2 regions of the Psychrobacillus sp. PGGUH221 genome follow, and region 2 is predicted to be linked to the other one. Evidence: riboswitches for the same ligand, from Rfam matches in the RefSeq annotation. Region 2 holds a riboswitch; the other holds the start of a gene.
What was found. A riboswitch is a leader RNA that binds a small molecule or an ion and turns the genes downstream of it on or off. The one in region 2 is predicted to bind preQ1.
Positions count from the first base shown of each region.

Region 1: linked by a shared signal. The riboswitch ahead of queC (7-cyano-7-deazaguanine synthase QueC) and the one ahead of PGC35_RS14735 (QueT transporter family protein) in region 2 are both predicted to bind preQ1.

Region 1 is NZ_JAQMHQ010000002.1:176,891-183,256, forward strand. Features, by position in the region: partial or broken gene PGC35_RS04820 (transposase) at 224-347, opposite strand; tRNA gene PGC35_RS04825 (tRNA-Ser) at 464-556, shown strand; tRNA gene PGC35_RS04830 (tRNA-Met) at 733-809, shown strand; tRNA gene PGC35_RS04835 (tRNA-Asp) at 813-888, shown strand; tRNA gene PGC35_RS04840 (tRNA-Phe) at 1,223-1,298, shown strand; tRNA gene PGC35_RS04845 (tRNA-Gly) at 1,306-1,379, shown strand; gene PGC35_RS04850 (VUT family protein) at 1,628-2,167, opposite strand; gene queE (7-carboxy-7-deazaguanine synthase QueE) at 2,214-2,942, opposite strand; gene queD (6-carboxytetrahydropterin synthase QueD) at 2,935-3,408, opposite strand; gene queC (7-cyano-7-deazaguanine synthase QueC) at 3,412-4,071, opposite strand; PreQ1 riboswitch class I at 4,126-4,169, opposite strand; gene queF (preQ(1) synthase) at 4,197-4,697, opposite strand; PreQ1 riboswitch class I at 4,812-4,858, opposite strand; gene PGC35_RS04875 (purine-nucleoside phosphorylase) at 5,485-6,303, shown strand.
Region 2 is NZ_JAQMHQ010000008.1:178,442-184,807, reverse strand. Features, by position in the region: gene PGC35_RS14750 (polysaccharide deacetylase family protein) at 1-105, shown strand, start outside; gene PGC35_RS14745 (DUF3006 domain-containing protein) at 241-489, opposite strand; gene PGC35_RS14740 (MBL fold metallo-hydrolase) at 476-1,690, opposite strand; PreQ1 riboswitch class I at 1,792-1,836, shown strand; gene PGC35_RS14735 (QueT transporter family protein) at 1,844-2,326, shown strand; gene PGC35_RS14730 (glycine betaine ABC transporter substrate-binding protein) at 2,547-3,446, opposite strand; gene PGC35_RS14725 (ABC transporter permease) at 3,453-4,097, opposite strand; gene PGC35_RS14720 (ABC transporter ATP-binding protein) at 4,098-5,060, opposite strand; gene PGC35_RS14715 (LLM class flavin-dependent oxidoreductase) at 5,179-6,198, opposite strand; gene PGC35_RS14710 (methyl-accepting chemotaxis protein) at 6,318-6,366, opposite strand, start outside.

The DNA.
Region 1 (6,366 bases), on a different contig from region 2:
ACATAGTAAGAAATCGTCGATTTCCGTTTCAGGCGCTACGCTTTCCACGGGCACGGCCTCAGCCTTCTCCCTTGCTCCTGCGCAAGCTCGTCGCAAAAATTAATTTCGCTACGCTCAGTCCGGGTGCTTCGGCTCGCGCTGTTCCCGTAAGAGTCTTCGCGCCTTCCACTCCAATCGACTAGTGTTGGCTAATTTAAAAAGTGTTGAGTTTCTAAATCTTCTAAGAGGTAAATTGCGGTATTTCAGTATGAAAACCAAATCCTAAAAACCAGCGATACGCCATATTCGTTTCGATTCTCTTTTATTGTTTGGCGCATCGAATGGATGCCAAATGTATATGGAATAAAGCAATTAGTTTTCTCTTTTGTATTTATTTTAAAAAAACATTGCTTTTATTAGGAAAAATAAATTATAATATAATATGTCGCTAATAATTGATAGTAATACTTACCGACATTAATACGGAGGAATACCCAAGTCTGGCTGAAGGGATCGGTCTTGAAAACCGACAGGCGGGTCAAACCGCGCGGGGGTTCGAATCCCTCTTCCTCCTCCATTTTTAACTTATTATTAGTATTTGTGGTATACTTTAATAAGTAAGCATACTATTGTCGCGGGGTGGAGCAAATCGTCACACGAAGATGTCGATTAACACCGATGCAGACGAAGTCGAAGCAGGTGTCCTACTTTCTTCAGGCGTAGTATTAGTAAGGATAGCAAGTATATTATTATCGCGGGGTGGAGCAGTTCGGTAGCTCGTCGGGCTCATAACCCGAAGGTCACAGGTTCAAATCCTGTCCCCGCAACCAAATGGTCCCGTGGTGTAGCGGTTAACATGCCTGCCTGTCACGCAGGAGATCGCCGGTTCGATCCCGGTCGGGACCGCCATTTAATTTATTATAAGATTCATAGAAGCAAACAGAGATATCTGTAGCTTTGTACATATTAAATTGAAGCTTAGTACAAACTTAATAGAGATTTAGGATAAGCAAGCAAATCGAGGAAGCAATCGAACGAAAGAAGGAGCGTACTAAAGTATGTGACTGAATGAGTGAGTGAAGCTGACAAAGAGTTGCGCAGCTTAGCGTAAATCGATTAGAGATTTGGAATAAGCAAGTAGCTCGAGGAAGCAATTGAGTGAAGAAAGGCGCGTACTAAAGTACGTAACTGACTGAACGAATGAAGCTGACGAAGAGATACGTAGCTTAGTGCAAATCGAAGAGGCTCAGTAGCTCAGTCGGTAGAGCAAAGGACTGAAAATCCTTGTGTCGGCGGTTCGATTCCGTCCTGAGCCACCATAATTACGCGGGTGTAGTTTAGTGGTAAAACCTCAGCCTTCCAAGCTGATGATGAGAGTTCGATTCTCTTCACCCGCTCCAATATTATTATCTTTGAAAATAGTGAATAAAAAATACATATAATAACCCATCCGAGAATTAATCAAGGATGGGTTATTTTTTATAGTTATAAAATAGTCCTTCTAATGGGAGGGCACACACTCTCCAAGTTATCTCTTAGCAAGTATGTGCCCCGTTGATTTCCGTTCAAGGCGGACGCTTTCCGCCGGTATGAAACGAAAATCAACTATTGTATACTCCCTTCTAATGGAGGACTTTATTTAAAATAATTATTTTGAAGGGATACTTTTTTCCTTGCTTACATAAACTTGATTCAAAATTAGTGCACCTAACATTTGAATAATAGTCTTCACGATAATTTGGCCCAAAATAGCGGCTGGTACGGCTTCCCAAGGAAGTATATTAGCCCCTAGTGGACTCAGGCCAATAATAACGAAAATGACAGAATCTAGAAACCCACCAACGATTCCGCTATAGAACACACGCCAAGCCATTGGTAGTTTCAACCGAGAGTAAATCTCTGTATCAGCTGTTTCAGCGACAACAAATGAAAGTGCCGATGCTACCACAATCAATAGTGTATCACCAAGTATGAATGAAACTATTGCGGATAATGCTAAAGCTATAAAAATAAATAAATACGTCTTTGCTCTACCATATTTATTTTGCACAAGATCTCGGAAAATGAAGGTTGCTCCAATTAATAGAGTTCCCATAGGAACGATAAACATCCCAAATTGTAATGGTGCAAAAGCTGCCGTTACCACGTTAGCTGTGACAATAGATAATAAATAGAATAATATTCTCATGATGTTACTCCTCAAGTTAATTTTAATACAGTTTTTTTGCCGCCCACTATACCCCTCTTTTATTTCCCCATACAAGAGCATGTAACTGTGGCAGAACTTTGACGTCTTTTAATTCCGCATCTGCTATCACCCTATCAATCAGAGCTTGGTACTTCTCTAATAAATGGCTGATTAGTCGAGGGTTATCAGTCGTTGTGATATCGTCATTTCCTACTTGTAGGTAAAAAGGAATCGTCGGGTATCGACGGTGAACTTGCTTGGCATATTCATAATCCTCTTGATTGAAAACGACTATTTTAAGCGATATATGCTGCTCGCTATTTCGAATTTTAAGTTTTCCAATGATATCCGAGAGCACCGAAAAGTCCGTAGTCATTCCAGAGCTTGGCGGTTTTGGTGAAATCGTCAGTTCATCGATTTCGTATAACCATTCCTGCCATCTGCTTCCCTGTGTCTCTACTCCAATTTTTATGTCGTTTTCTTTTAATAGAGCAATGAGTGCATCCAAGTTACGAAGGAGTGCTGGGTTTCCTCCCGAAATCGTGACAAATGAAAAACCACTACTCCCAAGACGTTTCAATTCTGACCAAATCTCATCTGCTGTCATTTGGACAATAAGATGTTTGCCGCTTCCATCCCACGTAAAAGATGAATCACACCAGGAACAGGAATAGTCACATCCGGCAGTCCGTACAAACATGGACTTCTGTCCCACTACCATTCCTTCACCTTGAATAGTTGGTCCAAAAATCTCCATAACAGGTACCTTACTCAACTTCCATCCACTCCCGTCTCACTTCAGCATAGCTTGTCGGAGTTTCATACAATCTGATAAATTCTACACGCGCACCATTGTATCGCTCTACATCAAACAGTGCTTCAGCCAGCTTTTCGTAAATCCAAACAACGATGTTCTCTGCTGTCGTATTCATCGAAGGAAGAGTCTCATTCAAATAACGATGATCCAAATCAATCTCTATTTTTTGCTTCCATATTTCTTTTATATCGCCAAAATCAATCATCAAGCCGCGATCATCCGTGTATCCACTTACCCCTAAAACAGCTCGATATGTATGGCCATGTAGATTTTTACATTTCCCCTCATAGTTATGTAAATGATGGGCAGCATCGAAGGTAAATTCTTTACTTACGAGAACACGCTTTGAATGATACTTTAATTGGCTCATTTGGATATCTTCATTTATTTTTTGGAGCCTATCGACAATTCTAAAATTAGACATGCCTTAGGACTCCTTTTTTAAGCTTAAATACTCATCAAGCCCTTTTTTTCGCAGCTTACACGCCGGGCATTCACCACAGCCATCTGCTTTTATACCGTTATAGCATGTTAGCGTTCTTTCCCTAACAAACTCAAGTGCCCCCAGCTGATCCGCAAGCTCCCATGTCTGTGCCTTGTTCAACCACATCAAAGGTGTATCAATTACAAAAGATGCATCCATCGATAAATTCAACGATACGTTCAAGGATTTAATAAAAATATCTCGGCAATCAGGATATCCGCTAAAATCTGTTTCACAAACCCCAGTCACGATATGCTTCGCTCCTACTTGGCTTGCTAATACTCCGGCAAATGAAAGGAAGAGTAGATTTCGACCGGGCACAAAAGTGGATGGCAGCTCCCCTTTATCTCCGTCTTCTACCTTAATGTCATCTCGAGTCAAAGCATTTGGAGCAAGCTGATTTAAGAGCGACATATCAAGAATGTGGTGCTTGATACCAAGATCCTTTGCTATCTCCTTTGCACATTCTATTTCCAAACTATGCCTCTGTCCATAATCAAAAGTCACTGCTTCAATGTCTTTAAAACGTTCTTTTGCCCAGAACAGACAAGTGGTACTGTCCTGACCTCCACTAAACACAATGATTGCTTTTTCATGCATCATCTTCTGTAAAACTCCCTTTTAACGAAAAAACAGCACCCTAAAAAGAATGCTGTTTTCTTCTTAGTTTTTTAAAGAGGGTAGCTAAAAACCTCTTCCTTCATATGGAGGACTATACAATTCCTCGTTTATCGATTATCTATTTTTTCTGGGTACAAATCATGGTTCATCAAACGATAATTTGCCATCTCTTCGTATTTGGTACCCGGTTTCCCATAGTTGCACCATGGATCAATCGAGATTCCCCCACGAGGTGTGAATTTTCCCCAAACTTCAATATACCTAGGATCAAGTAATTTAATTAAATCGTTCATAATGATGTTGACGCAATCTTCATGAAAATCACCATGGTTTCTAAAACTAAATAAATATAATTTTAGTGACTTACTTTCCACAATCTTTTTATCCGGTACGTATGAAATATACATTGTCGCAAAATCCGGCTGATTTGTAATAGGGCATAAACTAGTGAACTCTGGGCAATTAAATTTTACAAAATAATCACGATTGGAATGTAAACTATCAACGGATTCCAATACTTCCGGTGCATATTGGAATGAATATTGTGTGCCTTGATTACCTAACAATGTTAAATCTTTTAAACCTTCTTCTTGGCTTCTGCCAGACATAATAAAAACCTCCTAATACAACTTTTTATAGAGGATCTCTAACATTCTATTGCAAACATATAGGATAAAAAAACAAAAAAGCCATGCCCAAATATGGACATGGCGAAAAGTCATGTATCCATAGTTTTTTATAGAGGGTATCAGCTATGAACCTCTCCCGATCAAGTTCGGGTACCTATCTATAATATAGAATGCTTTCGTAATCGTCAAATAGATATTTAAAGATTACAAGATGAGAATCTATAGAAGACATGTAGGTATAAGATTTGAGTTTCAACCAATTATCTCTTTTTTAAGAGATTATCAATTTATTTAAAATTATCTTCTAAATGTATGTATAAATTCCGATTAGACTGACTATATTGTTAATAGATTACAAGATTCAAAGGAGGAATAGAAATGAAGAGTCCAATAGGTTTACCAGAACAATTACCAGAAACTTTAGATGAGTTATTGACTTTGTTATTACAAACGATTATCGCTTAGGAGAGATTTTATATTAAGATTGAAACTTGGAAACATAGAAAAGTAGAGATTTCTACTTCTATCAGGTAGAAGTTTCTACTTATTTTCTTTTCTACTAAACTCTTGTTGCGGCAATTGCGAATTTAATTTCCTACATATTTTTTCCACATTATTAAATAATTGAACATAATCTGTTTGGAATCGGTATATTTGTTAAGCTTTCTTTACAACGCTCCTTAAGTCCATTAGACTTTTATCGACAACATGCTTTAATTTTTATAGCAGGTGTATACTTAGCGTATCGTTTCAAGGAGGAATTATTATGCACAACATTCAAGATATTTTAGAAGCTAGAGATTTTATTATAAGTAAGACGGACAATCGGCCTGTAATCGGATTGATACTCGGCTCTGGTTTAGGGACGCTAGCCGATGAGATTAAAAACTCAGTCGTAATCCCTTATAGTACGATTCCACACTTCGCAAAATCGGAAGCAATTGGGCATGCGAACGAACTTGTTATTGGAGAACTAAACGGAAAAATAGTAGCAGCAATGAAAGGTCGTTTTCATTATTATGAAGGCTACACTTTGGATGAAGTAACATTCCCAGTACGTGTAATGAAGGCGTTAGGTATAGAGAATATCATTATTACAAACGCTTGCGGTGCTGTTAATACAAACTTTAACCCTGGAGATTTGATGTTAATTACCGACCACCTTAATTTAGTTGGAACAAATCCATTAATCGGACCAAATAATGATGAATTGGGAACTCGTTTCCCTGATTTATCGAAAGTTTATAACATGGAGCTACGTACTATTGCAACTAATGTAGCGAACAAGTTAGACATTACGTTACAAGAAGGAGTTTATGCTTGGTGGAGCGGTCCTACTTATGAAACTCCTGCAGAAATCCGTATGTTCCGCACATTAGGGGCCGATGCTGCTGGTATGTCTACTGTACCTGAAGCTATTGTAGCAACACACGGAGGTATGAAGGTACTCGGCATTTCTTGCCTAACGAATATGGCATGTGGGATATTAGATCAGCCATTAAACCACGATGAGGTAATTGAGGTCGCAGGTAAGGTAAAAGTTAAATTTGTTGAATTAGTTAAAGGTGTTTTAGAAGAGATTTAATGGAGATGGTTATCCACGGAGTTTGGGGACCCTAAGTCCGTTTTGGTTTCCGGGTTGCTTTGG
Region 2 (6,366 bases):
CTACCCCAAATTATCGAGTGGCTTCAAAAAGAAGGCTATACACTAAAAACTTACGAACCCAAACAGCATATCGTCCAAAACTTCCTATATGACACATCCCTCTAACCAATTATTACAACAGTATTACTGGTGCCAGGCACCAAAACAAACACGAATAACACGAAAAACGCGATTAACATGAATGTTTGCAGATTCATGTTAATCACGTTTGTTTTAATAATTATGAAAACTTCATTATTATTATTTATTACCGTTTTTTAATTGTTCTAATAAGCTTTGAATTTTGTCTCTTTGGCCCATTGTTTCCTTTTCATGAGATTCAATTTTATACGTATCACCCAAAACTGTTATGGAGACAATATCACCTTCCTCTAAAGGCACCTTTATCTGATCACGAGCTACGAGAACGCTTTCTGTTTCATTTGGATGCTTTAAAAATACTGCATACTCACCATCAAAACGATCTAATGTATACTTATTTGACCTCACTAATAACCTCTCCCTTCTCATTTATCAAGCTAGCTGCATCTCCGTCGTTTCTCCAAACCTGTCTCTTTGTCCATTGAAGGTATCCATGACCTTCCTTGGCACTAGGACCACTTGTAATATAGATAGTTTTGCCAGCTTCTAAATCCATGTTTGGAAACGTAAATACTTGATTACCTTCCGTGGAGATAAGTTGCCAGCCCTCTAAATTTACGGCTTCATCCCCAGTATTTTTTATACCCACTATTTCCCCTTGTAAGTCCTTACTCAAAATCACGATGGATGGGGTGGATACCGTTTTTTTCGCTTCCACTTTGTCTGGACTGTCTTGGGTCGAAACAGAATAATCAACTCCGTTTGTCGTTACTACAATATTTCCAACTTCCGCTGTTGCATATGCTTGGGATTTCACTTTTTTAATATGGTTCACTACTTCTTGCTTTGGATGACCGTAGGAATTATCTTTTCCATAACTTAAGATAGTGACCTCTGGTTTAACTGCTCGAATAAAATCTTCTGAGGTGCTAGTGTCGGAGCCATGATGTCCTGCTTTCAAAAAAGTAGACTGCAGGTTGTATTGTTTCATCATGCTTTTTTCTACCTTAATATCCGCATCACCAGTTAAGAGAAATGATACTTCTCCATATTGCACTTTTAACACGATAGAAGCTTCATTATTATCATCCGATTCCTCTCCTACATTAAAAACAGTAATATCCATATTAGAATCTAATGAAATCTTATCCCCTTTATCTGGCACGACAAACGGGATTTTCTTATCAACTATAAGCTGAAGCATATTTTCATATGTCTGTGATGTATGTATTTTCCCTGAATCTATAAAATGATTAATTGAGATGGAATTTAACACAGCAAGAAGACCACCTATATGATCGGCATCCGGATGAGTTGCGACGACATAATCTAACTTCTTCACTCCCTGAGCGCGTAAGTAATCCACCACTTCTTTACCTGAGTCTCTCTTGCCACCATCTATTAACATAGTTTTTCCATCCGGTGATTGTATAAAAATGGAGTCCCCTTGTCCCACGTCAATAAAATGAACTCTCAATTCATTCCCAGGATTTATTTGGGTGGCAGACGTTTCCACTTTTGTATCAGTTTTTTCTGATTGCATCTCTGTCGTGCAGCCGAAAATGAGAAAAATCATGCATGCACTTAGTAATGTAAAAAAATGTTTCATATAAACCTTCCTTTTTTAATACTGTTTCCTATTTTAACATAGAATTTCTATAATCCTTGACATATGTCAAACCCTGTCATAGAATTAGCAATTGTGATTTATCAAACGTGGTTCGTGAACCTCCCACTTTAAAAAACTAAGGAGAAATGAATAATGAAAACTAAAACACTTGCTACAAGCGGTATTATTGCTGCTTTATATGTAGCGGTATCTTTACTGGTGGCACCATTTGCATTTGGTGCAATACAATTTCGAATAGCTGAGATGTTTAACCACCTTGTCGTGTTCAATAAAAAATATATTTTTGGTATTGTACTCGGTGTATTTGTAACAAATCTGTTTTCCCCACTCGGTTTATATGATTTAACTTTTGGGGTAGCACATTCGATTATCACTTTGTCCATCACTATTTTTGCATCCAAGTATATTAAGGGTCATATTCCTCGCATGATATTCAATACATTACTCTTTACTGTCACAATGTTTATCATTGCAATTGAATTAAACCTAGCATTGGGATTACCTTTCTTTTATACATGGCTTACTGTTGCAGCTGGTGAATTTGTCGTATTAGCAGTTGGTATTCCAGTAATAGCTGCTTTAAATAAACGCTTGAACTTTAAATCACTTTTGTAGGAAATATTTAGAGGGTGACTCAAAATAGGTCGTTAAAAACGACTTTTTGAAGTCACCCTCTTTCCTTTTGGGGTTTGTTCACTGATATGATTTGGTTGCCCTTATATAATGATTGGTTGCTCTAATATCACAATTGGTTGCTTTCATCTAATGAATAGTTGCTCTCATACTCAATTTTGTTGCTCTTAACCAATTTTTAGTAAATAAATTGAGATAATTATTACTTATCAATTAACCCCTTCTCTACTAAGAAATCATGTGCGACATCTTCCGCCTTATCTCCATCGATATCCACCCGTGCATTCATTTTTAGCATATCTTCTTCAGATATTTTCCCTGCCAAATCATTTAGCACTTTTTCAAGCTCTGGAAACTTCTCTAATGCTTCCAAACGAACAACCGGCGCTGCATCGTACTTAGGGAAAAAGCCTAGGTCATCTTTAGTTGTTTGTAACTCAAAGCGTTCAATTCGACCATCTGTTGTAAATGCAGGAATAATATCCACGTCTCCATTTTTCACTGCCTCATACATGACGTTTGGGTCTAAACTTTCGGTTCTTGTGAAAGTAAATGGGTACGAATTAATAAAGTCATCATAGCCGTCTCCCTCTCGTTCATAAAATGCATGAGGTGCACCAAATACCATATTTCCAGTTCTTGAAACTTCCACAAGATCCGAATACGTTTTTGCATCATAATCTTTATCCTTGGCATACGCGAGTGTGTACGTATTCTCAAAACCAAGTGGACTTAACCAAGTTGCTTGAAACTTTTCTTCATATCCTTTTTTCACTCGCTCTAAAACACTTTCAGAGCTTTCTCCGACTTCCGACTCTTCCTTAAGCACATCCTTCAATCCTGTACCTGTATACTCCACATACAAATCAATATCGCCCTTTTCTAAGGCAGGAGTCATAATTGCTACCTCACCAAGACCTTCTTTATACTCAACATTATAGTCCGTCTTCGATTCAATATACTGTCCTAATATTTGAGGCAGAATAAATTGTTCCGTCCAAGGCTTTCCACTTATTACGAGTGTTTCCTCCGAGTTGGAGCTGGAGCAAGCCCCTAATAATAATGATGCTGCAATCCCAATCGTTAATAATGATCTTTTCATTCCCGTTCATCCTCCTGTTTTCATACCTTTTGGTGTAGCTTTTCTCTCAATCCATTTCAAAGCAAAGTCAAACAAAATAGCCAATAAAGCAACAGGTAAGGCACCAGCTAGCACAAGAGAATTATTATATGACTGCAATCCCCGATATATGACATCTCCCAAGCCACCTGCTCCTACAAATGTTGCTAAAGTCGCTATTCCGACAGTTAAAACAGTTGCTGTTCGAATACCCGCCATAATAAACGGTAAGGCCATAGGAAATTCAATTTGCCATAGGAGCTGGTTTTTAGTCATTCCCATCCCTTTACCTGCTTCTAATATCGAGCCATCAATACTTGTAACGCCTGTATATGTATTACGTAAAATCGGTAAAAGTGCGTAAATTATTAAAGCAATTAATGCTGTTTTAGCCCCAATTCCAATAAGAGGAACTAAAAATCCAAATAAAGCTAAACTAGGAATCGTTTGAAACACAGCAGTAATTCCAATTATCGGTTCGGCAAACTTGCGATACCTTGCAACGAAAATGCCTAATGGCAGGGCAATCGCAATGCCAATAGCAAGTGCAATAAAAGATAAGTAAATATGCTGAATAAAAGCTTCTTGGATTAAGTCTGATCTACTTTGAATAGTTTCTATAAAGCTTCGCATCTAAACCACCTCTTCCTTTGCAATAATTGCACGAAGAAGGACGGATTGATTTACATATCCTAGCGGTTCATTTCCCTTTTTAACTAACAAGCTCTTCACTGCATCATTATCTAGTAAAGCAATTGCTTCCTCTAACAATAAAGTGGCATCTACCTCTAAATAAGGTGTTTCCTTATCTTCTTCAAAGAACGTCGTAAACTCTTGTATTTCTCGCAATGAAAGGGACTTTGTTTTATTTATTCGCTCAATTCCTATGAAATCTTTTACAAAATTATTAATCGGTTTTTCTATTAACTCGGTTGGGGAGGCTATTTGCTCTATCTGTCCTTTCCTCATTACAATGATCGTATCTGCAATCTTTAAAGCCTCATCCATATCATGCGTGACAAAAACAATTGTCTTCTGAATCTTCTCTTGCAGATACTTTGTTTCTATTTGTAATTGCTCTCGACTAATTGGATCTAGAGCACTAAAAGGTTCATCCATTAAAACAATTTCCGGGTTTCCAGCTAAAGCCCTTACGACTCCAATACGCTGCTGTTGTCCTCCACTTAGCTCTAAAGGATACTTACCTAAAAACTGTTCCGGATCAAGCCCTACCATTTTCATAAGTGCATGAATTCGTTCGGTAGTTTTCTCTTTTGTCCACCCTATTAAATTTGGAACAAGTGATGCATTTTTTTCAATCGTCATATGTGGAAACAAACCAATACGTTGAATTACATAACCAATAGTTCTTCTGAGCTTTACCTCATCAAGCGAAGAAACTGCTTTACCATCTATAAATATTTCTCCTGAAGACGGCACTACTAAACGATTAATCATTTTCATTAAAGTTGTTTTCCCACAGCCACTTGGTCCTATAATTACAGTTAATTTCCCTTCTTCTATTGTTAAGGAAACATTATGTAAAGCCTCCGTACCGTCTTCAAATACTTTGGACACCTTCTCAAATCGAATCAACCATCTTTCCTCCTTCATACACTATATTTAACTGTTACTATATATACCCTAAAAAGTTGGATTAAAGCCTCTCTTAAAAATAAAAAACCAGATTCAACATTAGAATCTGGTATATACATTATAAAGATTTCATACCCGTTACCTCGGCAACTATCTCATATGAACGCAGGCGAGCTTTTGGATCATATATCGTTGTATTGATAATCATTTCGTCGGCATCCGTTTCATCTAGAAATGCTTGAAGTTTTTCTTTTACTTCGTCTGGATTTCCGATAATTGTAGATTTCAACTGACTCAAAATACTTTCTTTCTCAAAAGTTGTCCAAATCCCTTCCAACGTTTCTACTGGAGGTTGTAATTGACTTGGCGTATTTCGAATAAGACTTAAAAACTGTAATTGATGAGATGTAGAAAGTATTTTTGCCTCTTCTGTAGTATTAGCTGCTATAACATTTAGCCCTACCATCGCATATGGTTTATCTAATATAGAGGATGGCTCAAAATAGTTGCGATACCGCTCTAAAGCAGGCAACGTATTTTGCGGTGAAAAATGACTTGCAAATGAAAATGGCAAACCTAATTGGGCAGCTAAAGTAGCACTAAAACCGCTAGAACCAAGCAACCAAATCGGAATGTCTTGCCCCTCCCCTGGTATCGCTCTCACTTTATTGAATCTAGAATCAACATCCAAATATCCTTGCAGTTCTTCTAGTTGCTGAGGAAAATCTTGCCCATTATTTCTAGGATCTCTACGTAATGCCATCATTGTCACTTGATCTGTACCAGGAGCTCGACCTAATCCTAAATCAATTCTCCCTGGATACATTGCCTCGAGTGTGCCAAACTGTTCTGCTATAACAAGGGGGGCATGGTTAGGAAGCATGATTCCACCAGAACCTACTCGGATTCTTTCTGTCGCCGCCGCTACATATCCAATGACAACCGAAGTAGCTGAACTTGCGATGCCAGGCATACTATGATGCTCCGCTAACCAAAATCGATTATACCCCCATTTTTCTGCATGTTGTGCTAAGTTTTTTGTATGTTGAAATGCTTCGCCTGGATTGCCACCTTGTGTAATTGGCGCTAAATCCAATACAGAGAATTTAATCTGATCTAATGATTTTTTTTCGCTCAATTTATCTCACTTCTTTCTAGCATTAAAAAATGCTAATTAAAAGATAGCGTACATTTTCAAAAATACAAAATAATTGAACTGAAAAAGGTAGCAGCTCGCAAGCTACTACCTTCCATATTTTATTTTGCCAGTTTGAATTCAGAAACAATATCTTGAAGCTGCTCAGAC